DNA from 3 places in the Anabaena sp. EIM26 genome. Region 3 is predicted to be linked to each of the others. Evidence: predicted binding sites of a transcription regulator. Region 3 holds the regulator's gene; each other region holds the start of a gene.

Region 1 (11,048 bases), 1.4 Mb from region 3:
TCCTGATATAGATTTCCCTCATTTTTTTCCGTGACTTTCACAAGGAGGGGCAGAAATTGACTTATCTAACCAACCAATAGCCTGTTCTAATCTCGCTTGAGCTTCTTGAGGCTGGTTTTTGAGGAGAAACACCATCGCAGCCGCTACCTGTTCACTAGCACGGGAATTGCGGTTAGACTTGAGGCGATGCCAATCATTAGGGGAGATACTTAGCCTTTCTATCAGGGCTTGAGCCAGTTCTAGAGTGCTGATTTCATTCAGTTGACTAGTTTGAGACATAAAACCAAGTGGTGAGTGAAGAGTAACAGTTATGATTTAATCATCATAGCCAATGACCAATCACCAATGACTAATTTACAGGAAAACCAGCAGCCAGACTTTGAACAGGAACTAGAAGAAGTAGAAACTTCACTCCGATTATTAAAAGAAAGATATGCCCAAGTGCAACAAGATCAAAAACAAAAGGCACAATGGCAACAAGAATTAAAAAATCTGAAACAAAATAAAAAGCAGCCCCCAGAAATTAAGTCAGAGCTAAAGCGCATTCAAAAACAGTTAGAGGCGTTAGAACTTAACTTAGAAAGCCAGTTATTTTCTTGGAATAGCCTGAAAAGACCTTTTTGGCAATCTGTCCGCTTTGGTGGTTTAGGTATAATTATAGGCTGGCTATTAAAGTCTTGTGCTGGGTAATTCCAAATTGGGATTTTTGATTGGCTGAAACTGTTAATTTTTCATAAAATTAATAATATATACATTGACAAAATACAAATTGTAGAAAATGGTAAATCGTCGCATTGCAGAAATATTAAAAACTGGTCAACCAGAAGAAGTTCTGGTGATTCAAGCTTGGGTAAGAACAAAACGCGAGTTAAAAGGCTTTGCATTTCTGGAAGTCAATGATGGCTCATCTCTAGGTAATTTGCAAATTGTCATTAATCAAGATTTACCAAACTACGAAGGAATATTAAAACAAATAAATACTGGTGCTTCTGTGGAAGTGACAGGTGTACTTGTGGCTTCCCAAGGGAAAGGACAGAGGATAGAATTAAAAGCTGATAGCGTCAAAGTCTACGGTGATGCTGATCCTGATACCTATCCTCTACAAAAGAAACGTCATTCCTTTGAGTTTTTGCGAACCATTGCACATTTGCGTTCTAGAACTAACTCCTTTGGTGCAGTATTTCGGGTGAGAAATGCTTGTTCAGCCGCTATTCACCAATTCTTTCAAGAAAAAGGATTTTTGTGGGTACATACTCCTATTATTACTGCTAGTGATTGCGAAGGTGCGGGAGAATTATTTAGCGTTACCAATTTTAATTTAAAGAACGTTCCTCGCACCGAAAATCAAGAAATTGATTACAGCCAAGACTTCTTTAGTAAACCTGCTTATTTAACAGTAAGTGGACAATTAGAAGCCGAAATTATGGCAATGGCTTTTACTAACGTCTACACCTTTGGCCCCACCTTTCGCGCGGAAAATTCTCACACTTCTCGTCACTTAGCAGAATTTTGGATGGTTGAACCAGAAATGGCTTTTTGTGATTTAGAAGGTGATATGGATTTAGCGGAAGAGTTTCTTAAATATATTTTTAAATATGTATTAGAAACCTGTCCAGAAGACATGGAATTTTTCAATGAACGGATTGATAAAACTGTCTTAGAAACCGCCAATAACATTATTAATAATCAATTTGAAAGATTGACTTATACAGAAGCAGTCAAACTTTTAGAAAAGGCTGATGTTAAATTTGACTATCCTGTTAGTTGGGGTGCAGATTTGCAATCAGAACATGAACGCTATTTAGCAGAACAACTGTTTAAAAAGCCTGTAATTGTTACAGATTATCCCGCCCAAATCAAAGCTTTTTATATGCGGTTGAGTGATGATGAAAAAACCGTTCGCGCAATGGATATTCTCGCACCAAAAATAGGAGAAATAATTGGTGGTTCCCAACGGGAAGAAAGGCTAGATGTGTTAGAAAAACGGGTTTTAGCCCAAGGTATGAACCCCGAAGATTTGTGGTGGTATTTAGATTTACGTCGTTATGGTACTGTTCCCCATGCTGGTTTCGGTTTGGGTTTTGAAAGATTAGTGCAGTTTATGACGGGTATGGGCAATATTCGTGATGTAATTCCGTTCCCTCGCACACCACAAAGCGCGGAGTTTTAATGACTTTAGAGACGTTATTTACAACGTCTCTACCATAGTATTGATTTATATATACCCTAATCTTAGTTACTATTCATTTAAATATATTAATTCATTTATAAACTTGTTAATGCGTGTTTCTCTATATCCAGAAACAATAGAAAAAATACGTAGAAAAACTACGTAAATAGATGTTAGTCCATTATCAGTCCTTGTATTTAACGCATCTCCCACACCCCCAGTGTCACAATCGGTTTTTTCTGTTTTTTATCCACATTTAATGTTGGATTTTTGACAAAACTTAACTAATATTCATAGGCGATCGCCGATCCCAAATTTCCAAACGACCCATTTTCGTTGTGTGACAGTTTAGGGTGCGAAAGGTAGGATTTAAATTTTTGGCAATAGAGAATAAACGTTAGGTTTACCCCTCCATGAAATAGCATCCCTCAGGGATAGCTCGTCGAACCGTTGGTTTATTTACGCCATGCTGTACTCAGGATTAATTATTCCCCAAAAAAAGTTCGACAAATAATTTCTAGTTCAAAAATTCACAAATTGCCATCTGAAATCGTCTTAAAGGCAGGAACAAAAAACACAACGATTTCTGAGTTCAATTTTAGAAACTCTAAATCAACCATGTTCCTCAACTACTTGGCATTACAAATTACAAGCTAAACAAGGACTATGATCATGAATTCATTGAAAAAGTCTATGGACTGTGCAAAGGTGCTGATATTTGCATTTGCTCTGTCATGTTTGATGTTCTTTTCCCCGACAACAGCAATGGCAGATAGTTGCAGACCTATCCCAGGAAATATTTTCAAAGAAATACCAGTTGTGAATGGAAGTTTTGAATATGAGGTGAAGAACCAGTTACCCTATCCAGCCGTGATTCGCTCTGTGAAGGTTTGCTTAGAACCTGCAACTGCAACTGGAAAAATTAACAGCATTTTAATTAAAGGTCCTGATGGAAAGATTGAATTTGGTTGTAATCCTCAAGCAGTAACGCAAGATACCAACCTAATTAGAGCTTGCGGTGGTCCGGCTGTTTTGGACGCTGGAGATACGATCTATATGGCAGCAGGAAGTGGTTTTAAACCAGATAATGTCAGGTTAACTGTTAACTTAAGTTCTGATTTCTAAGCATAATCAGCCTTGATTTATTTGAAGAGTTGATATAGCTTTTCTGCCAAACACAACATAGCTCAATTTTATAAAAATATATGAAATATTTGCTATTTGTGTTTGGAAATTGCTGAGATTTTTGCCAGCCGATTAAGTTTTCTATGGCAAAAAAAGCATTGTTCTAATCAAGAGAAAATAACGCATTGAACCGATGGAAAATCTTCAAGAAGATAGCACCAGCAAAATATTTAATGCTGATTTAGCTTTTATCGCTCTCTGTTTCTGTATAGTACTATTTGGATTTGGTTACACCCTGACTATATTGCCAGAAATCGCCGAATCGCAGTTAATTGATCAAAAGCGAACTTGCATTACTGGTGGTTGGAAATTTGCATTAATTCTCACACACATTATCACTTTTGCCCTGATTCCCTTGGCAATGAGAATTTTTTATGCTGGGTTAAAAAATTTGGGATTGGGATTTAAAGTTATTTTTGCTTCTCAACTAGGTCTAGCTTTTGTAATGGTGGCGATCGCTGCTGAAATTGGTTGGCACGTTACCCAATGCTGGTATTATGCCAACGATTTTACAATGCTGAATTTCATGTTCTACTTTTTTTTGATTTCATCATTTGTATTGTGGTCAGATGGCTTAGTTCTCAAGATAACTATTCTCACCAGAATAGTTAACATTTTGTTTGCTATTAGTTTGTTAGTTATCTCCATTTTATACCCGTTAGGTTATCAAGCTAATAACCCTAGTTTTAAAGTGCCAATCTATATTGCACTGACTTTAGTTTTTGGTATTTTGACTTATCGAGGTTATAAGCTACTCAAAGATTGGAAAATTATCCTCGTTCCCTTCTTTTCAGTAGGAGTTAACTTAAGTTTTGTATTTCTTCTAGATAAGTATGGTGGCAATCCTTATACAGACCCCCAAATAGCGTTCAATGCTTTATTTCATATCCTCCATGACTTAGGTGGGACAGAAGCAGGAGTAGCTATTTTCACCTGGCTAGTCTACGACAAAGGCATTACTCAATTTAGAAAGACTAATCAAGAAAAATTAATCATCAACAAAGAATTAGCAATAAAGAATTAGCAATATGCTCCTATCAATAATTGAAGATGCGCCAATTAACAATATTTTGTCAATCATATATCCCCTGGGACATCTCAGTATAGCTGTGATGGCATGGATATTAATAGGTTGGGGGGTTAGTCTGTGGCGAAAATCATCCAGTGTAGCGATGATTGTAACTCCCTTATTGTTAGTCAGTCTTAGCTATGACAATTCTATTCTGGTAACAGGAAAACTTATTGGTGCAGGAGAGCTTTTAGAAAGTCTCAGCATGATTCGCTATCTCTTGCACTACTTAGTTTTGCCACTGTTTATTGTTATTGGTGTTGAACTTGCTTACCGTGCTGGAGCAGCTTGGGCAGTTACATTAGTGAGAATTTTAGCTTGGGGAATTGCATTTGTACTGGCTGGGATAGATATTACCAAGAACTATATAGGAATAGAATTAAAACCAGAGTTTTTTGCGGGAATCTTGCGTTATGTCCCTGAGAATCTGAGTGGCCCACCAATTATTACCATTGTAGTTAATTTGTTTATGCTACTAATTGGTATTGGCATTTGGGTCAGACTGAAATGGTCATGGTTATTTGTAGGAACATTTATTGCCCTACTTGGTAATGCTATGCCTTCATCAACTATCGGGACACTTCCTGGTAGTGCATCTGAATTGATCTTGGCTTTAAGTTTGTTGTTCACAGAGCAGCAAATACAAGTTATCGGTAAGCAACCTCCTCAAAAAGAAAAAGAGATATTGATGGTAGATGCTGCAAGTCAAAAAGCCTTAGAATGGGAGCATACTATAGACACAAAAAAAGGCTACACAATCTACCAGTCAGGTAGTCACATTCAAGGTAATTTTATCCAAGTCTATGCTCCTGATGCTCCCTATCGTGATGAGCAAGGAAAACTCAGATTAATTACTTACTTACACGGCTTTGCTTTGTGTATGCCAAAATTCTATGAAGATCATTTAGAAGAATTGGCTAAACAAGGCTATTATGTAGTTTTTCCAGATTTTCAAAAAAGTACCTATCCAGATGATATAGAACAGAAAACAGCGTATAGAGATAATCAAGAAAAGCATGAATTATCCTGGTGGAAAATTCTGCAAAATGTTATTTCCAAAGGTGAGAAATTTAAACTAGGAGATACTTTAGATCAACAGCAAAAACGGCGGCGAGAAATAGGGAAAGTTGCCCGCAAATTAATCAAACCTAATTTCGTCAATTATCTTCGAGTTTCTTTAGCCTTAGTCGTAATCATTTTTGTGATTAAAGTGCTGTTTTCATGGTTCAATCGTCGCTATGGACAGAATTTAATCAAACTTATTTCCACCGTTGGCTTAAGTCTTTTACATAGTCCTTTAGAATGGATTGACCAAGCGATAGATATTACTGATAGAGCTTGGAAAAAGTTATCTGATGATTATCCCAATATTGCCCAATCAGAGTTTGACTTTTATCTATTTGGTCATTCTTTGGGAGGATTATTAGCACTGAGTTGGCCTCTTTATCTCGAACCAAATCAACAAAGATTTTTACCCAAACAAATTATTACTGCTGATCCAGCCCCAAGTACGGAAATGGGCATTCCGCAGATAGCTCTCTGGATTTTAAAACTCTTTAATTCTCCCTTTGCAGAAAACCCAATAAATATCCGTAAAATCGGTAGTAAATTAATTTTACCTATTGGGATTCTACATGGTGTAGATGATAAAATTGTCAAGCCCCAGTCTTGGGCTAAACCAGGATTTGGGCAACAAAAATCCAATTTTGACTGTATAGCTAGTGAAGAGAAGAAAATCTACTTTTCGCTTTCCAATAAGGACTATAATCCCCCGTTAATTGCCTTTCATAACCAAGCCGTAACCGACACCACTTATTTTGATGATGCGTTGTTTAACAATTTCGGTGGTGTGAAGAAAAGTCCCAACCTTTACAATAAGGAATATATTTGGACTGGTGTTGATTTAGTAGTGAGAAACCAAGCCAATGTTAACCAGTTACTCGATCAATTTAACCCTCCTGGCAGTCCGGTTATTATCACGGATACTTTGCCAGAAAAACCAATTAATTGGAAATTGATAGTAACTGTTATTTTGGTTGGGCTAACTTTGTGGGGTGTATACTGGTTATCGTACTCTTATATACCTGTGTAATCTTAACTTTATCGAGACGTTTTACATAGCGTCTCTTTCAAAAATCTTATTTTTCTACTGGCATTAAGTTTTTTTTGCAATTACTTTGTTTTTTTAATAACAAGCATTGAAGTAAATACTATATAACTAGTTTTATTTAAGACACATACACTAATTTTGTAAAAAATAATTGCTAATTTGCGTATATTGCAAAATGTTGATTTTTAATTTAATTTTCTGTTGTGTAAAGATTTATCAGCCCGTATGAGCTATATTTCCTTTCCATCTGGGAAAATGGGGGATTTGCGTGGGGGTGATGTAGTGATATTTTTAGGTGATATCCGGGTTGGAACATAGCAGTTGAGGGCTGTATCATAAACTATGAATTATGAAGTTTGAATTAAAAATCCACGTTCGACTTCACAATTCATAATTTATTAGCTCTCAAACTGAAGTCAAGTTACGTAACCAGTTTGAGTTTTGAGCTATTATGTCCTAACTCAAAACTCAGAACTTCGGTAAATCAGCAGAGGGTTTAAGCCATTTGATTTTCAATCGCCCAACGCGCTAGTTCGGTACGGTTGTGGAGATTGGTTTTACCCAACATATTGGAAACATGGCTTTCCACGGTACGCTGACTGACGTTTAATTCTTCAGCGATTTCCCGATTAGCTAAACCCCTGGCTACAAACTGGACTACCTTCAGTTCGGTTGGGGTTAGCTGTACATCGAAGGGAACTTGGATACGGGAACCGTTTTCCCCTCCCTTTGTCTGATGTTCTTTCCAACGGATGGTTTGCTTTAGTGAGGATTCTACTTGTGCTACGAGTTCTTCTGGTTCAAAGGGTTTGACCATGTATACGTCAGCACCTTTGTTTAGACCTTTCACTCGGTCTGCACTTTGTCCCTTAGCGGAGAGGAAGAGGACGGGAATCCAACTTGTACGTTCATTTTGGCGTACTTGTTCCACAAAAGTGTACCCGTCCATTTCCGGCATCATCACGTCACAGATGATCATGTCTGGAACATCATGTTCTAAAATATCCAGAGCTTCTCGTCCATTTTCGGCCGTGATGACTTCGTATCCTCGGAATTCTAAGTAATCCTTCACCAGCAAGATGAGGTTAGGGTCGTCATCAATCAATAGAAGTCGTTTGTGATCTTTCATGCTGGACTCTTTCATAGCAGTGGCACTTGTCGCGCTTCGATCCATCAAGGTCTTGATTAGTTATCCTCTATGGTGGATTATTGAGATGTTGTTGTTTTTCCCACTTAACTTGCCTTTGCTGCCTCGAAGTCTAAAAAGTGAAGGTCACTTTCAATCTTACTAGTAGCTCGATGGCAAAATTCCAGTAAGGATACGGAGAGCAATAGTATTTATAATGCGCTATTATATATCGCTTTGAAAGGGGCGGGCTAAAAAACCTGATTAAACCTGATTAAATAATAATCTTTCTGGTTGACAAGTTCAGTATTTAGCTGAAGATGACCCTAGCTCAAAACTTACCCGCACTTTCATTCGCTTACTGTTGCTCTACTATATCCTTTGGATGTTAAGCCTCTATTTAGAGGTTCACGAGAAACCGGGGAAGTTTCTGGCAAAGGATGGGTTAAAAAGGCTTATGCTTCCACCACCATTATGCCGATTAAGTGTTCTGGGATGATCCGCTCAATGACTTCCGGTTTTGTTTGGCTATACCAAACCCCATCTGGGTAAACTACCATTATCTGCCTAGAACAACAAACACGCAAGCAGTTGGTTTTAGTTCTGAAGATGCAAATGGGATGACTAACTAAGCCGCTGGTTGAGATGTGGCTCTTTAAGTCCCAGTTTTAAGCATTCCCAGGACTCTAGACTAGCTTGTTTTGTCCATGAGTGAGCAACTGTCTGCTCAGAACCAAGAGAACGCTGTTCAGTGAAGGTTTGCCAGTCCTATAGCTTTCACACAATGACTTAGGGCTTTAAGTTCCTTCCACAGCTTTAGTAGTTTTGGGGAGAGGAAGGCAATTTTTGGACTTACTGTAATGTTACTCATTGAACGGTTCCCTGATTACAGTTCTATAACAATTTCCCCGCTTTGCAAATAAATGTTGTCCATATAAAAATATTCATTACTTACGCAACAGAACCAGACAACTATCACAATTAGGCATTTATGCTTAAGTACAGTTGCGATCGCTCAGTTCGGAAACCCGTACACAAGCAATCGTTGCCATTGTATGCTGCACTTCGGTAAATTAGCACTCAGGAGTTGAGAGTGCTAACTAAAGGAAAAAAATTTTTATGGCAGCTGTATCTCTGACCGTTTCGACCGTTAAACCTCTAGGCGATCGCGTTTTTGTAAAAGTGACCGCCGCAGAAGAGAAGACCGCAGGTGGTCTGTATTTGCCCGACACCGCTAAGGAAAAGCCCCAAGTAGGTGAAGTTGTAGCCCTTGGACCTGGCAAGCGTAATGATGACGGTAGCCGTCAAGAATTAGAAATCAAAGTTGGTGATAAAGTGCTGTACTCCAAGTACGCTGGAACCGACGTTAAGCTCGGAACCGAAGAGTACGTGCTGCTTTCTGAAAAAGATATTTTAGCAGTCGTCATGTAAATGGGTGATGAGGGGGATGAGGTACTGGGAAAGAGTTTTCCCCATAACCAATTACCAATCACCAATTACCAAATTCAAGACAAATTTTAACTTACTACCCGAATTTAGACTCTTATGGCAAAGCGCATTATCTATAACGAAAACGCCCGTCGCGCTCTAGAACGCGGTATTGATATCTTAGCTGAAGCAGTTGCTGTCACCCTTGGACCCAAAGGTCGCAACGTAGTTCTAGAGAAGAAATTTGGCGCACCACAAATCGTTAACGATGGTGTCACCATCGCTAAAGAAATTGAATTAGAAGACCACATTGAAAACACAGGTGTGGCACTAATTCGTCAAGCTGCTTCTAAGACAAATGACGCTGCGGGCGATGGTACAACCACCGCTACTGTTTTGGCTCATGCGATCGTGAAAGAAGGCTTGCGGAACGTTGCAGCTGGCGCTAATGCGATTTTGCTGAAGCGTGGTATTGATAAAGCTGCGGCTTTCTTAGTGGAAAAGATTGCTGAACACGCTCGTCCTGTAGAAGATTCTAAAGCGATCGCACAAGTTGCGTCCATCTCTGCTGGTAACGACGAAGAAGTCGGTCAGATGATTGCTCAAGCAATGGACAAAGTGGGTAAGGAAGGCGTGATTTCCCTAGAAGAAGGGAAGTCTATGACCACCGAACTCGAAATCACCGAAGGGATGCGCTTTGATAAAGGCTATATCTCTCCTTACTTTGCTACTGATGCAGAGCGGATGGAAACAGTCTTTGATGAGCCTTACATCTTGTTAACAGACAAGAAAATTGCTTTAGTACAAGATTTAGTACCTGTACTTGAACAAGTAGCTCGTTCTGGTCGTCCTTTGGTGATTATCGCTGAAGATATCGAAAAAGAAGCTTTAGCAACTTTAGTAGTTAACCGTTTGCGCGGTGTACTCAACGTTGCAGCCGTTAAAGCTCCTGGTTTTGGCGATCGCCGTAAGGCTATGCTAGAAGATATTGCCGTCTTAACTGGTGGTCTACTCATCACCGAAGATGCTGGTTTGAAGCTGGATACCACCAAGCTAGATAGCCTGGGTAAAGCTCGCCGTATCACCATCACCAAAGACAGCACAACAATTGTAGCTGAAGGTAACGAAGCTCCAGTTAAGGCTCGTTGCGAACAAATCCGCCGTCAAATGGAAGAAACCGAATCTTCCTACGACAAGGAAAAACTACAAGAGCGTTTGGCTAAATTGTCCGGTGGTGTAGCTGTCGTTAAAGTTGGTGCAGCTACCGAAACCGAAATGAAGGACAAGAAGCTGCGCTTGGAAGACGCTATCAACGCTACCAAAGCTGCTGTAGAAGAAGGTATTGTTCCCGGTGGTGGTACAACCTTGGCTCACTTGGCTCCTCAATTGGAAGTTTGGGCTAACAGCAACCTCAAGGATGAAGAATTGACTGGTGCTTTAATTGTGGCTCGTGCTTTACCTGCACCTCTAAAGAGAATTGCAGAAAACGCCGGTCAGAATGGCGCTGTCATTGCTGAACGTGTGAAAGAGAAGGAATTCAACGTAGGTTTCAACGCTGCTACCAACGAATTCGTTGATATGTTGGCTGCTGGAATTGTAGATCCTGCTAAAGTAACTCGTTCTGCACTGCAAAATGCGGCTTCTATTGCGGGAATGGTGTTGACAACCGAATGTATCGTAGTTGACAAGCCTGAACCTAAGGATGGCGCTCCTGCTGCTGGCGCTGGTATGGGTGGCGGAGATTACGACTACTAAAATCTTTTCCTAGTTTGAATAATGGCCGCTTCCGCAAGGGGGCGGCTATTTTTTGTTGATTCCTACTTTTTCACGGATATTGTAGCTGCTATAATGGGACTTATTATGACTAAATAATATTTAATTTATGTTGGTTCAGTTTTTTAGTTGGAGTGGTATTTTGATGAAAATGGTGAAAGCAAGGCTCAAGAATTAGTATTTTTTT
Region 2 (11,048 bases), 1.5 Mb from region 3:
TCACTAGCTGAAATTGAAACAGTAATAATTAACTCGCGCAGTTCTTCCTTTACCCCTAAAAGTAGGTTTGGCAAAAAAATTCAAATTGAAAATCAGTTATATTGGATTACTTTTGTTTTATATTCTGGTGAACATCATCGTTTGACTTATTATGAAACTACTCTTTTTAGTAGCAAGCAAAAAATAGTTGATTATATTTTGTTTTTAAAAGCAAATACATAAGGTTATTTATCCACTAAAATCATGTAAGATTTTAATTAAAAATATCATAGGTGCATAATTATGATTTCATCAGAAGAAAAAGAACCATTAAAAGACCTTAAACCAGTTTATCAAGAGTTGAATTTTCAGATTATTTGTATAGTTACGCTAATTGCTGTAATTGGAGTTTCTAGTGTGACTCCAGCATTTCCTTATTTGGCTAAATCTTTAAATATCAACCCCAAAAATTTAGGGTTATTAATTACAGTATTTACATTACCTGCCTTGTTTTTAGGGCCTGTAATTGGAGTATTAGCTGATAGATGGGGTAGAAAAATAATTATTGTCCCTTCTCTGTTTTTATTTGGAATTGCTGGTACAGCTTGTGCTTTTGCTCGTGATTTTAATTTATTATTATTTTTACGCTTATTGCAAGGAATTGGTGCAGCTTCTTTATTATCTTTAAGTATTACTATAATTGGTGATTTATATAAAGGAGACAGACGCGCTGCTGCAATGGGATATAATGCCAGTTTTAGCAGTGTTGGTACTGCCAGTTATCCGTTAATTGGTGGTGCATTAGCAACAATCGGGTGGTATTATCCCTTTATGTTACCTGTGGTAGCGATTCCTGTAGGGTTGCTGGTGTTATTTGTTTTGCAAAATCCAGAGCCAAAAGGTGATCGCAACCTAAAAGAATATTTTAGCAATGCCGGAATAATAATCAAAAATCGACAATTATTTGGTTTATTTATTGCCAGTGCGTCTAATTTTGTACTTCTTTATGGTGCTTATGTTACCTATTTACCACAATTAATTAGTGATATATTTAAAGAACCACCTGCCACTATTGGCTTAATACTTTCAAGTGTGTCTGTAGCAATTACAATTACGTCATCTCAGTTAGGGAGATTAGCGAAAAGATATCAACCAACAAATTTGATTAAAGCATCTTATCTTTTGTATGCTTTAGCAATGTTAATTGTTCCCTTTGTCTCAAATATCTGGTTATTGTTAATCCCGACAACAATATTTGGTATTGGTTTAGGAATAGGTTTTCCCAGTATTCAAACGTTGTTAGCGGAGTTAGCACCAAAAGAATATTTAGCAACGGTCGTATCAGTAAATGGGACATTTTTTGGTTTAGGACAAACTATGGGTCCTTTGTTGATGGGTGTTGCGTTTGGTTTTGGGGGAATTAGTAGTGTGTTTTTTGCAGCGATGGGTTTTGCTATTTTAATATTTTTCATGTTTAGGTATTTGACTTGTAGTTGAGGGATTGGATAAATTTAACAAACAAAAACAAAAAAAGAGACGTTGAATACAACCTCTCTACAAAAGTTTAATTTAAGTTTTTTATCTCACAGAAAAAGCCTCACTAAATCTGCGTGTAATTGGCTCAACAATAAACGTCAAAACTGATTTTTTTCTAGTGACAATTTCTGCATTTGCAGTCATACCTGGTGTAAATTCTACATCTTGTCCTCGGAAATTAATTGAATGTTTGCTCAACTTAATTTGAGTCGGAAAAATTAATCCCAAATCCTTATCAACTACCGCATTGGGACTAATTTGTGTAACTTCGCCATCAACAATTCCAAATTCTTGAAAAGGGAAAGTTGCTAATTTCACCTTTGCTTTCATGTTCTGACGAATAAAACCAATATCACGATTGAGAACTTTTACCTCTAATAGCATTTCTTCCCCTTCAGGGACAATTGATAATAATTCTTCACCAGATTGAACCGGCCCTTTAGTGGCTTTGATTTTATAAATTGTCCCCGCTACAGGTGCTTTAATAGTTTCTCCATCTTTTTGCTTTCTCGCTTGCTCTAGTTGACCAGCAATATTGGTTAATTCTTCTTTGCGTTTATTTATCAGCGTTAAAATTTCACTTTGACGTTCTGAGGATAAACGTAAAACTTGATTAAGTGCAGATTGATAAGCTTGTTCAACTTGTTTAATTTCTTGACGTTGAGCAGCAATATCTTTTTCTAAAGATGAAACTTTATCTTTTGCTTCTGTTAATCTGTTTTTGGCATTAGTTACTTCATCTGCACTTCTAATAATTTCTGTGTTGGCACGGTTTAATCTTTCTTGTGCTTCTAAATAATCTACTCTGGGAACTGCACCGGGATTTAATAAAGTGCTGAGATTTTTTTCTCTTTGTTGAGCAATACTTAAATTATTTTCAACTTTAATACGGATATTTTCAGCATTAACTATATTAGTTTGAGCATTAATAACACTGGTTTGAGCGCTGGCTAAATTTTCTTGTAACCGAGTCAACCGGACTTTTGCTTGATTGATAATAGAAAGTTGACGTTGCGCTTCTGCTTCTGCGGCTGCTTGTTTGGCTTTGTAATCTGATAAACGCGAGTTTAACAATTCATCTTGCAGTTTTGTTCCCGCAGTTTTTCCCCCAGTCCGTTCTGCTTGTAAACGTTGTAAGTCTTCCTCAATTAATTTACTAGCTTTAGCCAAGCGATTCACATCTGTTTGTTGTAAATTAGGGTCACGTTCAATTAAAATCTGATCTTTGGTAACGCGATCGCCCTCTTTCACCTTTACTGCTAAAATAGAACCATTACCCAAAGATGTCACTGGTCTGACTTGGGTAGATGCAATTAACTCTCCTGGTGCTGTAGCTACTTCATCAATTTCGGAAAAATGCGCCCAGGAAATTGCTCCAAATATAATGATGCTGATTGTTCCGGCTAATAATCTTGTATAAAGTGGTGGTAATTCTTGTACAGCTTTACCCAATTCATAAGATAATTGTTCTTCTGGTTGAGCAAATCTCTCTTTTGTTTGACGTGCTTGAGCAGCATTTGCAGCTAGGGAATATTTCATAGATTTTGGTAATGGGTAATGGGTAATAGGTAATGGTTAATGGGTAATGGGTAGAAGTCTTTCCAATCACCAATTACCTAATTTAAATTTCTAAATAACGGTGCAAAAAATTTTCCAAAGTTTCCAATTGAAAGTTAAAAATTCTTTCTACATTTGCGGTTTCTTATGATGTACAGAAAAACTCATTAGCCAGCAAATTACGAAAGGTTCCTAAAAACGTTCTGCCAGTGGTAGCAAGTTTGATGCTAGTCCAGCTAGGCGTAAAATAGTGTAATCTAAGCCACTACTTTGCAGATATCTTTGCTATGGCTCGTTTTGCTTTGAACATGGGTGCATCTTCATATCCTCTCTCAGCACCTAAAACGGATATGAAAACAAAATGTTCAATACCTTAGCTTGGACTTTAGCTTGGTCAATGAGTTCAATATTAGCGCGGTAATCCAAACAGAGAGCGTTGTTGCCTACAATGGAAATTTTAGGCTGCGATTTATACTTTTTTGACTCCGATCATGTTGCGTCATTACACCCTTTAAAGATTTACTTATAAAGGGTCTGTTGGATATTGAGGAAAATTAAATGACACTATTAAAAGATCAAGTTGCGATTGTCACAGGAGCATCACGGGGGATTGGGAGAGCGATCGCACTCCAATTAGCATCCCAAGGCGCTAAATTAGTTGTCAACTATGCCAGTTCTAGCGCAGCAGCAGACGAAGTAGTCGCAGAAATTATCGCTAATGGGGGAGATGCGATTGCTCTCAAAGCCGACGTTTCTCAACCAGATCAAGTAGACACGCTCATTAACACCACCATTGAAAAATTCAAGCGTGTCGATATTTTGGTCAATAATGCAGGCATTACCCGCGATACCTTACTGTTACGAATGAAATTAGAAGATTGGCAAGCAGTTATAGACCTGAATTTAACTGGAGTATTTTTATGTACAAAAGCTGTTAGCAAAATTATGCTCAAACAACGTTCTGGGCGAATTATTAATATCGCCTCTGTTGCTGGACAAATGGGCAACCCAGGACAAGCCAACTACAGCGCCGCCAAAGCAGGTGTGATCGGTTTTACCAAAACAGTTGCCAAAGAGCTTGCTTCCCGTGGCATCACCGTTAACGCCGTCGCTCCTGGCTTTATCACCACCGACATGACCAGCGATATCAAAGCCGAAAATATTCTCCAATTCATCCCCCTCGGCCGCTACGGTCAACCTGAAGAAATTGCGGGTATGGTGCGCTTTCTTGCAGCAGATCCCGCAGCAGCTTACATCACTGGTCAAGTATTTAATGTAGACGGGGGCATAGTGATGTAATTCGAGTACCGAGTATTGAGTACCGAGTACCGAGTTGTATTGATTTTCTACCTCCTGATTTCTGACTCCTGACTTCTGACTCCTACCTCCGAACTCCTCACTCCTGTAATTACGAATTACTCCTAATTCTTTGCCAGATAGTAAAACCCAAAAGCAAAATAATACTAGCGGCAGATGTGAGCATAACTGCTAAATTCATACCTTGTATTCTCATAGCCAGCAAATTAAAAAACAAGGTAATTGACCACAGAGTCAAAGCTGCGTGGCGTTGGGATAACCCCCAAGCCAACAAACGGTGATGTAAATGGTCTTTACCGGGAGTACTCAGGGGGTTTTTTCCTGCTAGGAGTCGCCGTACAAAAACCTGAGTGGTATCTAATACTGGCAACATCAGAAATAAAACCGTGGGTACAAGAGCATAAACGGTGTTTTGTTGGAGTTTTCCTAAAATGCTAGTTGCTGCTAGTACGTAGCCAAAAAAATATGCCCCCGCGTCACCCATAATGATCCGTGAGGGATAGAAATTGTGCCTCAAAAATCCCAGTGCTGCACCTGCCAAAGCGGCTAAAACTAAGGTGGCTGCGGCTCGATTATTAAACTGAGCCGAAACCCCTAACAAACTCATGGCGGTAATAAAACTAATTCCTCCCGCCAAACCATCCATACCATCCATCAGGTTAATAGCATTGGTAATACCTACTACCCACAACACTGTCAACGCCATCGACAATAGCGAGTCTATGGGTGTACCAAAAGTAACTTTAATGCTAATGCCATTAGCCACCAGCAAGAGTGCCGTGATCATCTGCGCCCACAAACGCACAGAAGGAGGTAAGCCAAATTGATCATCAATAAAACCAACAAGGACTAAGATAGATCCTCCTAAAAGGATTGTTAGTACCTGAGCTAACACCCCTTGGAGTTCAATGGGTCGTAAGAGACTAGCAAGCACCAAAGCGGCAATAACACCGGCATAGATAGCCAAACCTCCGGCATTAGGTAAAGGTTCTTGGTTAAGTCGTCGGGCATTGGGTTGGTCTGCCCAACCTACCCGCAAGGCAAATTGACGTATTGCCGGAATTAAACGCCAAGTCACAAACCAAGCCAAAATAAAAGTAAATACAACCGCTAACCAGCCGGTGCCGCTAGGGTTAGCAATGCCAAGAGACTTAAGGGAGTTGTCTAGGTTCATCTCCCACTTTAACCATTACTGCTAGTATTGAAAATCAGCATCAATTGTAATATTAATCAATTTTTTATTAGAATTTCTTAATTTGAGTGGCTAAGGGACTTAGCACTCTTTGCCTGTGAGTGCTAAATTGTCTAATGGAAGCGCTAGAGAAATTAAACATGGCGAAAATTATTGCATTTGATGAAGAATCACGGCGGGCCTTGGAAAAGGGTATTAACGCTTTGGCTGATGCGGTGAAAATCACCTTGGGGCCAAAAGGTCGCAACGTCCTTTTAGAAAAAAAATTTGGTATACCTCAAATTGTCAACGATGGTATCACTGTTGCCAAGGAAATTGAATTAGAAGATCCTTTGGAAAACACTGGAGCTAGACTAATCCAAGAAGTAGCATCCAAAACCAAGGATGTGGCTGGGGATGGAACTACTACTGCTACGGTTCTAGCACAAGCTTTAGTTCGAGAAGGACTCAAGAACGTTGCCGCAGGTACTAACCCTATTAGCTTGAAACGGGGAATTGATAAAACCGTTGAGGCACTCGTGCAAGAAATTGCAAAAATTGCCAAACCAGTAGAAGGAAGTGCGATCGCTCAAGTAGCTACCGTTTCGGCTGGTAACGACGAAGAAGTTGGCAGTATGCTGGCTGAAGCTATGGAAAAAGTCACCAAAGATGGTGTAATCACCGTTGAAGAATCTAAATCTCTGACCACCGAATTAGAAGTAGTGGAAGGGATGCAAATTGACCGGGGTTATATTTCTCCATACTTCATCACCAACAACGACCGGATGACGGTAGAATTTGAAAACGCCCGCATCTTAATTACTGACAAAAAAATCAGCAGTATTCAGGAGTTAGTACCTGTCTTAGAAAAAGTTGCCCGGTTAGGTCAACCTTTGCTGATCATTGCCGAAGATGTGGATGGCGATGCTTTAGCGACTTTAGTAGTCAATAAAGCGCGGGGTGTATTGGCAGTTGCCGCCATCAAAGCACCGGGATTTGGTGAACGCCGTAAAGCCTTGTTACAAGATATCGCGATCCTCACCGATGGACAGATGATTTCTGAGGAAATCGGTTTAAGCTTAGATACCGCTACTTTGGAAATGCTGGGAACTGCCCGCAAAATCACCATTGACAAAGAAAATACAACAATTGTAGCTGGCAGTGACATCAAGCCAGAGGTGCAAAAGCGGATTGCTCAAATTCGTAAACAGTTGGAAGAAACTGATTCCGACTACGACACCGAAAAACTACAAGAACGCATTGCTAAACTAGCTGGTGGTGTGGCAGTCATTAAAGTCGGTGCAGCTACAGAAACCGAACTCAAAGACCGTAAACTACGGATTGAAGATGCACTCAATGCCACCAAAGCCGCAGTTGAAGAAGGCATTGTTCCCGGTGGTGGTACAACCTTGATTCATCTGTCTTTGAAAGTAGATGCAATTAAGAACACCCTCGACCCTGAAGAAAGAATTGGGGCAGAAATTGTCCAAAGAGCCTTAGAAGCTCCCCTACGGCAAATTGCAGATAATGCTGGTGTTGAAGGTACTGTAATTGTTTCTAAAGTCAAGGAAACAGATATTAACATCGGCTACAACGCTGCTACTGGAATATTTGAAGATCTAATTGCCGCAGGTATCATTGATCCTGCCAAAGTTGTCCGTTCTGCTTTGCAAAACGCCGCTTCTATTGCGGGAATGGTCTTAACAACCGAAGCTATCATTGTTGAGAAACCTGAACCTGCTGCTGCTGCTGCCCCTGATATGGGTGGCATGGGTGGTATGGGCGGTATGGGCGGTATGGGTGGCATGGGTGGCATGGGTGGCATGGGCGGCATGGGTATGTTCTAAGTACCGAGTACTGAGTACTGAGTAAAAACCCAGGAGCTATTTGCCAGTCTTGTGGAATTCCTTCTTAAATTCTGACTCCTGACTCCTGTATTCTGTTTGATAAATTTTGATTTTTGATACAGTTTGTCTTGACAACAGGGCAAACTGTTTTTTTGTGTCTTTAGGAAATTATGATTTTTTATTGATTACGGTCGTAATTTTCATGCAGATAAAAGCATAATAGAAATGTGACTGATATGTTAGCCCCTTTACAATCCCTACAACAGGGTCACTGGTTCAAGTTAATTTGTGGAGCCAGTTTCCAACATTTACCTGCGGTCAGAAGTTTAACATTAGCCTATACTTTGGCGGGCGCTGACTGCATAGATGTGGCAGCTGATCCGGCGGTGATTGCCGCTGCCCAGGCAGGGTTACAAGCAGCTAAGGATCTGGTTAGGGATGCCCAGAAGCGGGGCTTTGGCTTTGAAGGGAATTTACCATTGCTAATGGTCAGCCTAAATGATGGAGAAGACCCTCATTTTAGAAAAGCAGAGTTTAATTCTAGTAATTGTCCGACAGATTGCCCTAGACCCTGTGAAAAAATTTGTCCTGCACAAGCGATTGTGTTTAACGATTTAAAAAATAGCTATTCAGGAATTGTGGCTCAAAAATGTTATGGCTGTGGTCGTTGCATTCCAGCCTGTCCTTATGAGATGATTGATACAGCATCATATGTGTCAACGCCGGGAGCGATCGCACCATTGATCATGTCAACGGGAATAGATGCCATAGAAATTCATACACAAATAGGGCGTTTGGAAGAATTCCAGCGTTTGTGGGCAGCAATTGCCACACCCTGGGCAGTTAATTTAAAGGTAATAGCCATCAGTTGTAACGATGGTGAGGGATTAATTGATTACCTCCAAGCAATTTATAATCTTATGTCCCCCCGTCCCCAAGTTGTAATTTGGCAAACAGACGGGCGCTCTATGAGTGGTGATATTGGACATGGAACCACCATAGCCGCAGTAAAATTAGGGCAAAAAGTTTTGGCAGCAAACCTACCGGGATATGTGCAGTTAGCAGGAGGCACAAATAGTTACACCGTTCCTAAGTTGCAGGAACTGGGACTGTTGAACGATTTTGGATTGCCGATTTTAGATTTTGGATTAGAAAACGCCAATTCACAATCTAAAATTCAAAATCCAAAATCCAAAATTGCCGGGGTTGCTTATGGTAGCTACGCTCGTGTATTGCTGTCACCCATTCTTGAAAAGTTAGAAAATAAGGAGGTGAGTAACACTAGTATTAAGACCTCTATCCGCCTGGAAGAAGAACCGGAATTACTCTGGCAGGCTGTAGAGCTTGCCCATACTCTCGTTTCCCAACTCAAGTCACAGCGGTCACGCTAATCGCTCATTCTGGACATTTTCTTCAACAGGGGTACTCGATTTTGGATTTTGGATTGACGATTTTGGATTGACTCCACCCTCAAGTGTAGAGCTTGAAGATTTTGAATTTTGGATTGACGATTTTTCTGTCAATAGAGGACGGGGCGTGTACCAAATTTTTTTAATCTAAAATCTAAAATCTAAAATCTAAAATCTAAAATTACTGGGCAACCCCTGCATCAAAGTGTCCTCGTTATCTCTAAAAACGTCAGTCACCATAGAAAGCATGACGATTACAGAAGATCTCCAAAAGTTATTAGACATTTTGCCCCAGGACTTGCGACAAGTACTAGAGAATCATCCCAAACGAGATAGTTTAGTTGAAGTGGTCTTGGATCTAGGTCGTCGTCCAGAAGCTCGGTTTCCCCATGAAGCTGAATATCTGAGCGAAACAGCCATTACTCAAGCACAGATAGATGATTGCATTCAAAGAGTAGGAACCTTTGGCGGAGATAATCGGGCAGGAATTGAGCAAACTTTACATCGAATCAGTGCTATCCGTAACCGCACTGGTAAGATTATTGGCTTGACTTGTCGTGTCGGTCGGGCAGTATTCGGCACAATTGGCATGATCCGCGATTTGGTAGAAACTGGTAAGTCAATTCTCATGCTGGGTCGTCCAGGTGTGGGGAAAACTACTGCTTTAAGGGAAATTGCCCGTGTTTTGGCGGATGATTTCAATAAACGAGTAGTAATTATTGACACCTCCAATGAAATCGCTGGAGATGGTGATATTGCCCACCCGGCCATCGGTCGTGCTAGACGAATGCAAGTTACTAAACCAGAATTACAACATCAGGTGATGATTGAGGCGGTGGAAAACCATATGCCAGAAGTCATTGTCATTGATGAAATTGGCACGGAATTGGAAGCTTTAGCAGCTCGTACCATTGCCGAAAGGGGGGTGCAATTGGTAGGAACTGCTCACGGAAACCAAATCGAAAACCTGATCAAAAACCCTACCCTTTGTGATTTGGTTGGGGGTATTCAAGCGGTGACGCTAGGAGATGACGAAGCGAGAAGGCGGGGTTCTCAAAAGACTGTTTTGGAACGCAAAGCCCCTCCCACTTTTGAGATTGCTGTGGAAATGTTGGAGAGACAGCGCTGGGTAGTTCACGAAACTGTAGCTGATACTGTAGATACTTTATTAAGGGGTCGTCAACCTAACCCGCAAACGCGAACTGTGGATGAAAAGGGCAAAGTGGCAATTAGCAGACAGTTATCTGTGGTTAATGGTCGTGGGGGTAGTTTACCTAGTGAGGAAGAATCTTTCCCAGCGATGAAGCAGGCTAATGGCTGGCGTTCTTCTGGTCAAATGGTTGCTTTACCACCTTTGTCTCTGGAACGTGAACGGGTGACAGGACGCAGTGAATTTGACCGCTTGTTAGATGAATCTTTCAATTATTCTGAAAGTATTGATTTTAGTAGTTCTACTAAGCAAGCAGGGCCAAATGGGGAAGATTTGCCATTACATATTTACCCCTATGGAGTGAGTCGTCACCAATTGGAACAGGTGATTAGTGTGCTAAGTTTACCTGTGATTTTGACAAAAGATATAGATAATGCTGATGCTATTTTGGCATTGCGATCGCACGTCAAAAATCACGCTAAATTAAGGCAGATGGCCAAGGCTCGTCATGTCCCAATTCATGTCATCAAGTCCAGCACCATTCCTCAAATTACTCGCGGTTTACGTCGATTGCTGAACATTGATGATCCAGAAATGGGCGATGACCGAGAATTACAATTGTTACTGCATCGGGGCGGCGATGATGAGATGGACGCTTTGGAAGAAGCAAGACTTGCTGTTGAGCAAATTGTGATCCCCAAAGGTCAGCCAGTCGAGTTATTACCTCGTTCTTCTCAAGTTAGGAAAATGCAACATGAGTTGGTAGAACATTATCGGCTCAAGTCAGACAGTTTTGGGGAAGAACCAAATCGGCGGTTAAGAATTTATCCAGCTTAACCCCGTTCAAAACCTTGACAAAACCCCTCTTTTTCATCAAGAGGGGTTAATTTGTGGGTTCAATTAATTTAAAGCCCCAAGGTTTCATAACTGCGATCGCTAGTTCTCTATCTACACCTACATAAGCTTCCCATTCAGACTGCTTATCTTTAGGATGTCCCTCACCTACATGACCTGCAACTTTGATTACCGGCACACCCACCAAAGAATCGCGTTCCAACCCTTTTGGGAGGGCTAATCGCATC
Region 3 (11,048 bases):
TTGCCATTAGCTTGTTTAGCAATCTTGACTATTTTTTCAGGGTTATGCTTAGTGTCTGGAGGAAGTTCTGAAATCAAGGCCCATTTTTCAGCACTATTCATTTTTTATCCTTAAATTGGGGGTAAGTTTTATCTAATTCAACTAAATCGCGTAAGTGCGATCGCCTTTTGTCCCACCAGTTCAACAAATGTAAGTTCTAAAAAACACAGGATTCGCTGCTGGGGCAGTTTCGGGGAAAGATGCACTCTGACATTTATGTTCCAGTTCTTGAACCATAATAAAGATCCATTTATTTTTGGATGAAATAAGAATATAACGCCAAATAGTTTGGTTTCAGGGTGGTAAATTATAATTAATTTACCAATTTGTACTATTCATACAAAGGTATAAATTACAACCACAATAAAAATGTCTCTAGCACCCTGGCGCAGTCTGATCACTCGCGCTTTACATCAAAACCGCAGTTTGGTTTATTCCCGCTATGTACAACTTGCAACGGTGCGAGAAAATGGTTTACCTGCAAACCGCACTGTAGTATTTCGTGGTTTTCTGGAAGATACAAACCAGCTAAAATTTATTACAGATATTCGTAGTGCAAAAGCTGAACAAATAGAGCAACAATCTTGGGGGGAAGTTTGCTGGTATTTCCCTAAAACTAGAGAACAATTTCGTATCGCTGGAAAATTAATTTTAATTACTGCTAATTCTCATCCACATTTACAACCTGCGAGAATCAAAATGTGGCAAGAATTAAGTGATGCAGCTAGATTACAATTTGCTTGGCCTGATCCGGGTGAAATGAGAGTAAGAAATCCAGAAGCGTTTACACCACCAGCACCAGATCCTATTCAACCAGTAGAAACTTTTTGTTTGTTATTGCTTGAACCTACACAAGTAGACCATTTGGAATTGCGAGGGGAACCACAAAATAGAACTTTTTATCAACTTGATGAAAATGAAAATTGGTATTGCCAAGAAATCAATCCTTAATGTTTAAGGATTAATTTCCACAACTGTACCTTTCTGCACTAATTGATATATCTCATCTACATCTTTATTTTTTAAAGAAGGACAGCCTAAAGTCCAATTTTTGCGGATATCAATCATTTCATCTGCACCCGCAGGTACACCATGAATACCCACTTCACCACCAATAGGAATATACCAAGCTAATTCACCATTAATTTTAGCTTGAAAATGTTTTCGCCAAGATTGAGGATGAGGGTAATTCAACCACATAAATTTTGACCATTGGGGGTGCGGATAAAGGTCTTGAATTTGTAAAATTCCTTCTGGTGTTTTTTTGTCACCTTCTCTTTGTTTGTCACCTGTCGGGTTAGCACCAAAAACAACAGGATAGGATTTGATGGGACTGAGGTTATAATAAAGCGTTAATCTGTGTTGGGATTTCTCAATTAAAATAGAGATTTTCTGTTTATTGATAGGTTTTGTAATTAATTTTTCTATTGGTTGGTCATAATTTAATAATTCATCTTCAATTAGAGGTTTATGTATTTTTTGTTCTAATTTGCAATTGTAAATACATAAAATCTCAGGAATTTCTGTAACTGGAAATATTAAACCTATTCGTAGTTGCAACCAATAAAATACAGAACTAGCTACAAAAAACAAGGGAATAATTAATATTATTCCATGTTGTTTGACATTTTTTGTTAGTGCTTCTGTATTGATGATTGGCATATTTTTAAATTATCCAAAAATCAAAAATCTAAATTAATGAATGGGCGGGAAAAACCCAAACTTGCGTTTCTAAATTCCCGCACCATCAAAAAATTCTTGGATATTTTTATCTCTAATATTACAAAAGTTGTGTTCTTTTGGTAATTCATTCTCTTGAATAAATTTACCTGCTAAAACTGGAGTTTTTGCCGGACTTTGGAGAGCTTGAATTTGTTCTTCTAATGCTTCAATGCGGTCAACTAAGGTACGAATTACTTGAGCTTCTGAATCTGGTAAGTTGTTGTGTTCTAGAGGGGAAACTCGAACTCCAGCACGATAGATAATGCGACCTGGTACGCCTACAACTGTGCAACTAGAAGGAACATCTCTCAAAACAACTGAACCTGCACCAATGCGGACATTATTCCCAATTTGAATATTTCCTAAAACTTTTGCTCCAGCGCCAACAACAACATTTTCGCCTAATGTGGGGTGGCGTTTACCGCTTTCTTTACCAGTACCCCCAAGGGTGACACCTTGATAAATTAAGGCATAGTCACCGATGATGGCTGTTTCACCAATGACTACTCCCATTCCGTGGTCAATAAATACGCCTTGACCAATTACAGCGCCTGGGTGAATTTCAATGCCGGTTAAGAATCGAGCTATATGAGAAATCAAGCGTGGGAAAAATGGAATACCAATACTACGCAGCCAATGAGCTAACCGATGGAAGATTAAGGCTTGCAAACCCGGATAGCAAAACAGGACTTCCAACCAACTCCTGGCTGCGGGGTCACGTTCAAAGATAATGCGAAAATCGGCACTTAGTGTAGATAGCACGAGATAGTACCCTTGGAGAGCAAGACAAGCTACTCTCTCATATTATCGTTACTTGGCCATTGATGATTGATGATTGGGGAGAACAATCTTCGATCTCCTGACTCCAATGACGAATTATTGTTCTAGAGTCAAAGTGTAGTTATGCTTGAATCCACGATTAAATGTACCTACCCAAATACGATATTTGCCACGTTTCCATTGACGATCGCTCACACTAGCATCTTTGCTTCTACCTGTATCATCACCGCAACGAATTGTCTGATCGTCTGGGCCTTGGATAAATAAAGTGGTGTCGTAGCCACTTTTAACTAGTATTTTCAGTTGATCGAAATCTTTTTCTAAGACGAGGATGTGATCAGGATTGGGATCACCAAAGCCGATGCAAATATTTTTATCGCGATCGCGGTTGCTCATGGCAGATAATGAATAAGATCCGCCTGTATAACCAGTCACGGTTCCTTGTCCTGGTTCAAAACCTGGTAACAACTTCAGGGTTCCAAAATTTGCTGTCTCTGCGGCTACAGGTGTAGCTATCATGGCGATAATTGTAGCTAACAGCCAGCCACCCCGAACGTGAAGCCAGAAGCGACGATCTCTCATGTTAGCTCTCCCAGATGTTGATTTTTGTGACTATCTATACTAATTTTATGTAAAAAAAGATCCAATTGCTAGTGCTTGTGTCACATTTCCAGGTGACACAGATAGCACTTTTCTATTGATATTTATTTGGTGAAGCGATTAAGCTGCAAAAACACGCCACCTTTGAGGGTTCCTGCTTGACTACCATAACTACTGACTGTAAGCGATCGCAGATTATCAAAGAGTGGTTTTCCTAACACTTCGACAAATTTGAGAATCGGTAGCTGACCTTCAAGAATGTTTTTACTCTTTTTCCAGTCAATATATATGTATCCTTGGTTGGATTGGGGGAAGGTAGCAATACTATTTTGAAAATTGCGATCATCAACAAGAGAATTTTCTTGATGTGTAAGAATTTTCTCCATCGTTGCTAAGTCAGAGGTAAAAATTTCATAATTATCAATGGTTGTATGCACTCCTCCGATTTTGGCTTCAACGTTGACGGCTGATTTGTCTTCAGTAGTAGCAGTTAACTCTGTCCACGCGGAGACTTTTTGCTGGTTGAGAATGAGAGAACTAACATTGAAACCATTGTTGATCGCGATGTTATCTAACCTAGCGATACCTGTTTCTAACTGCGGTGTTTTTTCCACCACAAACATCCAATTGGCTTGATTGGGTAAAAGTGGTTTATCTTCAGTTAGGGATGCGATCGCATATTCTCCTGTCACCCAACTAAAAATATCCTCACTCAAATTGAGATTCCAGCGTTTTTGCAAATCCACCAAAGGTTTAAACCAGCGAGAAATAGCCTGTTCCTCTGAACCGTAGATTGTAGCTGTTCCTTGTTTCCACAGTTTTGCTAAATCGCTTGCACCCAAATTACTTAAATTCACCCCAGCAACAGCCAAACCTGCTGATTTGGGAACATAGCCCAATGCACCCACAGGTTTAGATAATAATGGAGATAGAGGTGCAACTTCTGTAGTTGTTAAAAATGTGCTTTCCGCCAGCAATCCTTGGGGATTTAATACTAAAGAAACAATTTGGCTATTATAGATTGATTCTACTAATTCCCATCCTTGCCACTTAGCAACTATGGGCAGATTCAAAAAAGCTACAGCTACAGCATCTTTGGGCAACTCTTGAACAGCTTTTTGATATTCAGGAGAATCACTCAAATTCAATTGCGGTGCTTGGACATTATTAATCGCTTCTCGTAAAACCTTAGCATCATTAGCAAACAAAACAAAATTATCAACAACCGCACCAGCTAAACGATTTTGAATTTTTTCAGGTGTTGTTACTTCTGGGGTATCAGAAAGCAACTTCACACCTTTGTATTGTTCAACCGCCAAATTTGCTCCAGCTAAAGCCCGTTTAGAGAATAACAACTCTACAAACTCACGGCTTTTTTCTGGCTTCTCAGTGGCAAGCGCCATCAGATACCCTGGTTGCAACCCGTTTTCTGGGTCGCGGTCTATATCTTCACTAGTAACAGCCAGGGTAATTTCATTACTTAGCCAAGGTTTGATATCATCTTGGAAATCTATATTACTTTTGGACAATAAACTGTTTTTGAGCTTGGAAATATCCCCTTTTTGGTCTATTGCTTGCAACCGGTCGGGATTTATTAATAATGACACCATCACAGGTGACGTTTTTGACACAAATATAGCAGCCCCAGGTTCAGATTTAGGAACACTGAAGTTAAATGGACTTTTACCAAAAAACCAATAAAAGCCAGCAATACCAATTAGTAGCAAGACGATGACACCAGCTACCAGGAAACCATAAAATGAGCGTTGACTGTTCACTAAACCTATTTTCCAGCTTTTCTGTCACCATGAATAGTATAGGATCGTTTAGAAAAACTACATGACAGGTACATCTTTTGTTCAACCCTTTGCCTCAATTAGCGTAGAAGAACTAGCACAACGTCTTGATGCAGGTGATTCTAGTATGCAACTGATGGATGTGCGCGAACCCCAAGAAGTTGAGATAGCAAGTCTGGAAGGCTTTGTCAACCTGCCCCTGAGTGATTTTGCCTCATGGGGTGAGCAAGTCCCTACCCGCTTTGATCCCCATGCAGAAACCCTTGTCCTGTGTCATCATGGTGTACGTTCTGCCCAGATGTGTCAATGGTTAGTTGCTCAAGGATTTACAAATGTTAAAAATATTACAGGTGGGATTTCAGCTTATTCGATCTTAGTTGATTCTTCCGTTCCTCAGTATTAACATTAATAGACAGGGGGCAGCAGACAGGAGGCAGAAGTTTAGTATTTTTAACTTGATTTGTCCTCCTCATTTCCATTCCCTGTCTATCAAATAAATAAATCAGTATCGAAAAATACAGCATTGCTGAGAAGCTTATGAAAGAATACAGAAAAAGATGAAAATATCATCTTAAACGCAGCTTTTGGTGCTATGGTCAAGCTGTATCAGCTAATACGCTGTGATGATGACTTAAAGGAAAATTTTGCGTGAATCACCATCATACGAGTATATAATTTGCTATCTTAAATTAAATAATTATTAACCTTTTTTTGCTTTGCGGTTCTAGCCAGAATATTTTTTCAACCTTTGATTAAAATTTGCCTTCAGTAAAATATCACTTATGCAAGTCCAGCTGACAAATCGACAACAGCATATACTTTGGGCAACTGTACGCCACTACATTGCTACTGCGGAGCCTGTTGGCTCTAAAGCTCTAATTGAGGAGTTTGATCTTGGTGTTAGTTCCGCGACTATTCGCAATGTGATGGGTGTTTTAGAAAAATCCGGGTTACTTTACCAACCACACACTTCAGCAGGGAGGATACCTTCTGATTCTGGTTATCGCACTTATGTTGATCAACTAATTACACCTTTTTTCCGAGATGGTACACGAACAGAAGCTTTAACTAAAGAGGTAGAAGCAGCATTACAACAACTTCGACCTTGGGAAGATTGGAGTTTGGAAGCTTTATTGCAAGGTGCTGCACAAATTTTAGCAACTTTGAGTGGCTGCATTACTTTGATTACTATGCCACAACCTGCAACAGCACAGTTACGACATTTGCAATTAGTGCAGATTGAACCTGGTACAATTATGCTGATTGTGGTGACAGATGGTTATGAGACGCATTCTAAGGTGATGGATTTGTTCACAGCGTCTTCAGAAACTAAACCTAATCCTGAGGTAATTGATCACGAGTTACAGATTGTATCCAACTTTTTAAATAGCCACTTACGCGGACGGAGTTTGTTAGAGTTAGCCAAACTTGATTGGAGTGAGTTAGATCAAGAGTTTCAACGCTATGGTGAATTCTTGAAAAATTCAATTGCAGAGTTGACACGTCGTACTCTAGCACCAGCTGCAACGCAAATTATGGTGCGGGGTGTGGGAGAAGTTTTGCGTCAGCCAGAATTTTCCCAATTACAGCAAGTACAAACTATCATCCATCTTTTGGAAGAAGAACAGGAACAGTTGTGGCGTTTAATCTGTGAGGAACCAGAAACTGAGGAAATTGGGAAATCAAGGGTGACAATTCGTATTGGTGCAGAAAACCCACTAGAACCAATTCGTGGTTGTACTTTAATTTCTTCTACCTATCGTCGGGGTTCTGTGCCGGTGGGGAGTGTGGGAGTTTTGGGGCCAACTCGTTTAGACTATGAAAGTGCGATCGCAGTTGTAGCCGCAGCAGCAGATTACCTTTCAGAAGCTTTTAGTTAAATTGCCTAAATCGTCTTGAGAAAAATTTCTATTATTTTATTATGGCTAGGATTTATTTCCTATGCCTTTTTCGTTGTCTCTATATTGAGATAAAAAAATATTTAACTTTCTACCGAAAAAATTAATCACAGGTAAGATGGCAGTGAGTCAGTCAACCAATACACTGACACCAATCGTGCAAATACCTTTCTGGAGTTTAAAATGACCATTACCAGCACTCCACAAATAAAGCCATTATCAGATACAGAATTACAGAACATCAACGCCTATTGGCGTGCAGCCAATTATCTCTCTGTTGGGCAAATATATCTCCTCGACAATCCCCTACTCAGAGAACCACTCAAACAAGAACACGTCAAACCCCGGCTGTTAGGACACTGGGGAACCACACCAGGACTCAACTTGATTTACGCCCATCTCAACAGAGTCATTAAAAAGTACGATTTAAGTACAATTTACATCGCAGGCCCCGGTCATGGTGGACCCGGACTTGTTGCTAACACTTACTTAGAAGGAACTTATAGCGAATATTACCCCAACATCTCCCAAAATGCTGAAGGGATGCAAAAACTGTTCAAACAATTCTCATTTCCTGGTGGTATTCCTAGCCACGTTGCCCCAGAAACCCCTGGTTCTATTCATGAAGGGGGAGAATTAGGTTATGCGTTAGTTCATGCCTTTGGTGCTGCTTTTGATAACCCTGATTTAATTGTCGCTGCGGTTGTTGGTGATGGTGAAGCAGAAACAGGCGCTTTAGCTACTAGCTGGCATTCTAACAAATTCCTCAACCCCGTTACTGATGGTGCGGTTTTACCAATTCTGCATTTGAATGGATACAAAATTGCGAATCCCACAGTATTATCACGAATACCCCATGATGAACTAGAAAGCCTATTTATCGGCTATGGCTATAAACCTTACTTTGTGGAAGGTTCTGATCCTGCGGAAGTTCATCAAAAAATGGCAGCAGTATTAGATACAATTATTCCCGAAATTCAAGGTATCCAAAGAGAAGCGCGGGTACATGGATTCAAGGAACGACCGCAATGGCCAATGATTATTTTGCGAACTCCTAAAGGTTGGACTGGTCCGAAGGAAGTTGACGGGAAGAAAACAGAAGATTATTGGCGATCGCACCAAGTGCCTTTTGGTGATATAGCTGGTAAACCAGAACATCTGCAACTTCTAGAAGATTGGATGAAGAGTTACAAACCAGAAGAACTCTTTGATGTTAACGGTACACTAATTCCTGAACTCGCAGAACTAGCGCCCCAAGGTCAACGTCGCATGGGAGATAACCCCCACGCTAACGGCGGTATGTTGCTGCGTGACTTGATTATGCCCGAATTTGAAGATTATGCTGTAGCTGTTCCTTCTCCTGGTAAAGCGATCGCAGAAGCTACTAAAGTTAGTGGTAAATTCCTGCGGGATATCATGAAACTCAACCAGGAAAGCCGCAATTTCCGCGTCTTTGGCCCTGACGAAACCGCATCAAATCGCATCGACCCCGTATTAGAAGTCACAGACCGCACTTGGGTTGCCGAAATTCTCCCAGAAGATGACCACCTATCACCCAACGGTCGAGTCATGGAAGTCCTCAGTGAAACCAACTGTCAAGGCTGGTTAGAAGGTTATCTTCTCACAGGTCGTCATGGTTTCTTCTCTTGCTATGAAGCATTTATTCACATCATTGATTCCATGTTCAACCAACACGCCAAATGGTTGAAAACAACTAATGAAATTCCCTGGAGAAGACCAATTGCTTCTTTAAATTATCTGCTAACCTCCCACGTTTGGCGACAAGACCACAACGGTTTCTCACATCAAGACCCCGGTTTTATTGATCATGTAATGAACAAAAAAGCCGAAATTGTGCGCGTCTATCTACCACCTGATGCGAATACTTTGCTATCTGTTACTGACCATTGTTTAAGAAGTCGTCATTATGTCAATGTCATCGTTGCAGGCAAGCAGCCAGCATTACAATATTTAGACATGGATTCAGCAATTAAACATTGCACCAAAGGCTTAGGTATTTGGGAATGGGCCAGCAGTGATTTAGATGGAGAAACAGATGTAGTCATGGCCTGTGCTGGAGATATTCCTACTTTGGAAACCCTCGCAGCAGTAGACATTCTGCGCCAAAACTTCCCAGATCTAAAGGTACGGGTTGTAAATGTAGTTAATTTGATGAAACTACAGCCACAAAGTGAACATCCCCACGGGTTAAGCAGCAAAGATTTTGATATTATTTTCACAACCGATAAACCAATTATCTTTGCTTTTCATGGTTATCCTTGGTTAATTCATCGTCTCACCTATCGTCATACTAACCACAAAAATCTTCACGTCCGTGGTTATAAGGAAGAAGGAACAACAACGACACCTTTTGATATGGTGGTGATGAATGATTTAGATAGATTCCATTTAGTTATGGATGTCATTGACCGTGTACCTAAATTAGGTTCAAAAGCAGCTTATGTGAAGCAAAAACTCCAAGATAAGTTGATTGAACACAAACACTACATCGAGACTCACGGTGAAGATATGCCAGAAATCCGCAATTGGAAGTGGCTTTATTAGGATGAGAATGTAGGGACGTTTTATTTAAACGTCTCTACTTTTTTTGAAGGGCAGTATTTAAACGCAGAGGGACGCGGAGGTAAACGCAGAGGTTCGCGGAGGTTTTTGTTATATTGAGGTTAGTTGGTTCGGAGGTGAATGGAGATGACGCAGGAGTTAATAGATTTGAGAAATAGTATTTTATCAGGGCGTTATGCAGATGCTTTGGTGATTGTGGATGAGTTGGAGGGGATGAGTAAACAAGCTATTTTACGGAATATTGAATCATTTTTAGTGAGATTGATCATTCATTTGATTAAAAATCAAGTAGAACAGCGATTAACTAATTCTTGGGCTGCATCAATTGAAAGTTCAGTGCTAGAAATTAAGAAATTGAATTTAAAAGACAATAAAAAATCTTACTATCTTAATATGGATGAATGGTTAGAAATATTAGAAGATGCAATAGAGTCGGCAATTCGTCCAGCAAGTTTAGAAATAATGAATGGCAAGTTTAACCGACAGCAACTTTCTCAAATGTTAGATAAATCACGGTTAATTTTAAATACCACTGAGTTAATTGCATTGACATATAATTATACAGTTAGGGAATTACCAGATATTATTGATGATTATTTAAGTAATTTACCTGGTGGTAAAGATTGGAAGTATTAAGAAAAAGGTGAGAAAAGATGACGCAGGAGTTAATAGACCTCAGAAATAGTATTTTATCAGGGCGTTATGCTGATGCTTTGGTAATTGTAGATGAGTTGGAGGGGATGAGCAAAAAAGCTATTTTACGGCAAATTAAATCTTTTTTGAAGGTATTATTAATACATTTGATTAAAAATCACTTAGAACAACGTTTGACAAATTCTTGGGCTGCTTCTATTCGGAATGCATTAATAGAAATTCAAGATATTAATCTCAAAGAAAATAAAAAATCCTATTATATTAATCAAGATGAATGGAATAATTGGATAGAAGAAGGAATTGATCTAGCAATAGCTGATGCAAGTCTTGAAGTTATGAATGGCATCTATAATGAATTTCAACTATCAGAAATGGTAGAGCAAAATCAGATAATTTCTACTGGCTTGAGATTTCTGGAATTGACATATTCACATTCGGCGAAAGAGTTATCTAAAGCTATTGTAGAAATTTTAATTCAATTACCAGGTGGTGAAGATTGGAAATCAGGAAAAAGGTGATCGAAGATGACACAGGAATTAACAGACCTCATCTAAAATTTTATCAATAGCAACAGGACAGACAAAAGGAAAATTAACGTCTGATCAACCAGTTTCTTGATATTCCTGATTTGAATAGTGAGGAGTTAGCAATTCTCCCCACTTCCCAATCTCCTACTACGACTGAATTGGGTTATCTCTAGGATTTACTAACTTCAACAATTTCTGCTTGATTTGAGCATCATAAACTTCCCATTTCATTTTTGCATAAGCAGAATTTTCATTGCTACCAGATAGAAAACCCATCGGAATTTCAAACCCTCCTGCACCAGTACGTCCACCACCAAAAAACCGTCCGGTGCTATCTTGTCCAAAGGCTTCTTTAATAAATTCGTCCGGGTCTAGGGTAAGTTTTGTGGTTCTGAGGGAACCTATGACTACTTCTAGTTCGTCGTCTTCATCGTGAACGATGCCATAAA

What was found. Region 3 encodes HrcA, which represses chaperone genes, less so after heat shock. Its sites were predicted from a motif close to TTAGCACTCNNGANTCNNGAGTGCTAA; they were not measured.
Region 1: the regulator HrcA is predicted to act here: its motif matches at 8,734-8,760, upstream of groES (co-chaperone GroES).
Region 2: the regulator HrcA is predicted to act here: its motif matches at 5,663-5,689, upstream of groL (chaperonin GroEL).

Annotation. Positions count from the first base shown of each region.
Region 1 is NZ_CM172472.1:842,331-853,378, forward strand. It holds gene AC012T_RS03575 (DUF6439 family protein) at 19-279, opposite strand; gene AC012T_RS03580 (sll0565 family protein) at 346-690, shown strand; gene asnS (asparagine--tRNA ligase) at 779-2,170, shown strand; gene AC012T_RS03590 (hypothetical protein) at 2,843-3,295, shown strand; gene AC012T_RS03595 (hypothetical protein) at 3,489-4,379, shown strand; gene AC012T_RS03600 (alpha/beta fold hydrolase) at 4,384-6,516, shown strand; gene AC012T_RS03605 (response regulator transcription factor) at 7,031-7,708, opposite strand; gene groES (co-chaperone GroES) at 8,780-9,091, shown strand; gene groL (chaperonin GroEL) at 9,206-10,843, shown strand.
Region 2 is NZ_CM172472.1:657,951-668,998, reverse strand. It holds gene AC012T_RS02755 (hypothetical protein) at 1-222, shown strand, start outside; gene AC012T_RS02750 (MFS transporter) at 283-1,476, shown strand; gene AC012T_RS02745 (beta-barrel domain-containing protein) at 1,558-3,054, opposite strand; partial or broken gene AC012T_RS02740 (NAD(P)H-binding protein) at 3,137-3,510, opposite strand; gene fabG (3-oxoacyl-[acyl-carrier-protein] reductase) at 3,631-4,371, shown strand; gene AC012T_RS02730 (MraY family glycosyltransferase) at 4,481-5,563, opposite strand; gene groL (chaperonin GroEL) at 5,722-7,407, shown strand; gene ldpA (circadian clock protein LdpA) at 7,635-8,798, shown strand; gene AC012T_RS02715 (R3H domain-containing nucleic acid-binding protein) at 9,064-10,803, shown strand; gene AC012T_RS02710 (hypothetical protein) at 10,850-11,048, opposite strand, start outside.
Region 3 is NZ_CM172472.1:2,205,800-2,216,847, forward strand. It holds gene AC012T_RS09515 (hypothetical protein) at 1-101, opposite strand, end outside; gene AC012T_RS09520 (Npun_F5749 family FMN-dependent PPOX-type flavoprotein) at 409-990, shown strand; gene AC012T_RS09525 (L,D-transpeptidase family protein) at 994-1,701, opposite strand; gene cysE (serine O-acetyltransferase) at 1,771-2,523, opposite strand; gene AC012T_RS09535 (hypothetical protein) at 2,638-3,123, opposite strand; gene AC012T_RS09540 (DUF3352 domain-containing protein) at 3,246-4,919, opposite strand; gene AC012T_RS09545 (rhodanese-like domain-containing protein) at 4,981-5,340, shown strand; gene hrcA (heat-inducible transcriptional repressor HrcA) at 5,720-6,817, shown strand; gene AC012T_RS09555 (phosphoketolase family protein) at 7,019-9,400, shown strand; gene AC012T_RS09560 (DUF29 family protein) at 9,545-10,054, shown strand; gene AC012T_RS09565 (DUF29 family protein) at 10,072-10,590, shown strand; gene AC012T_RS09570 (DHH family phosphoesterase) at 10,747-11,048, opposite strand, start outside.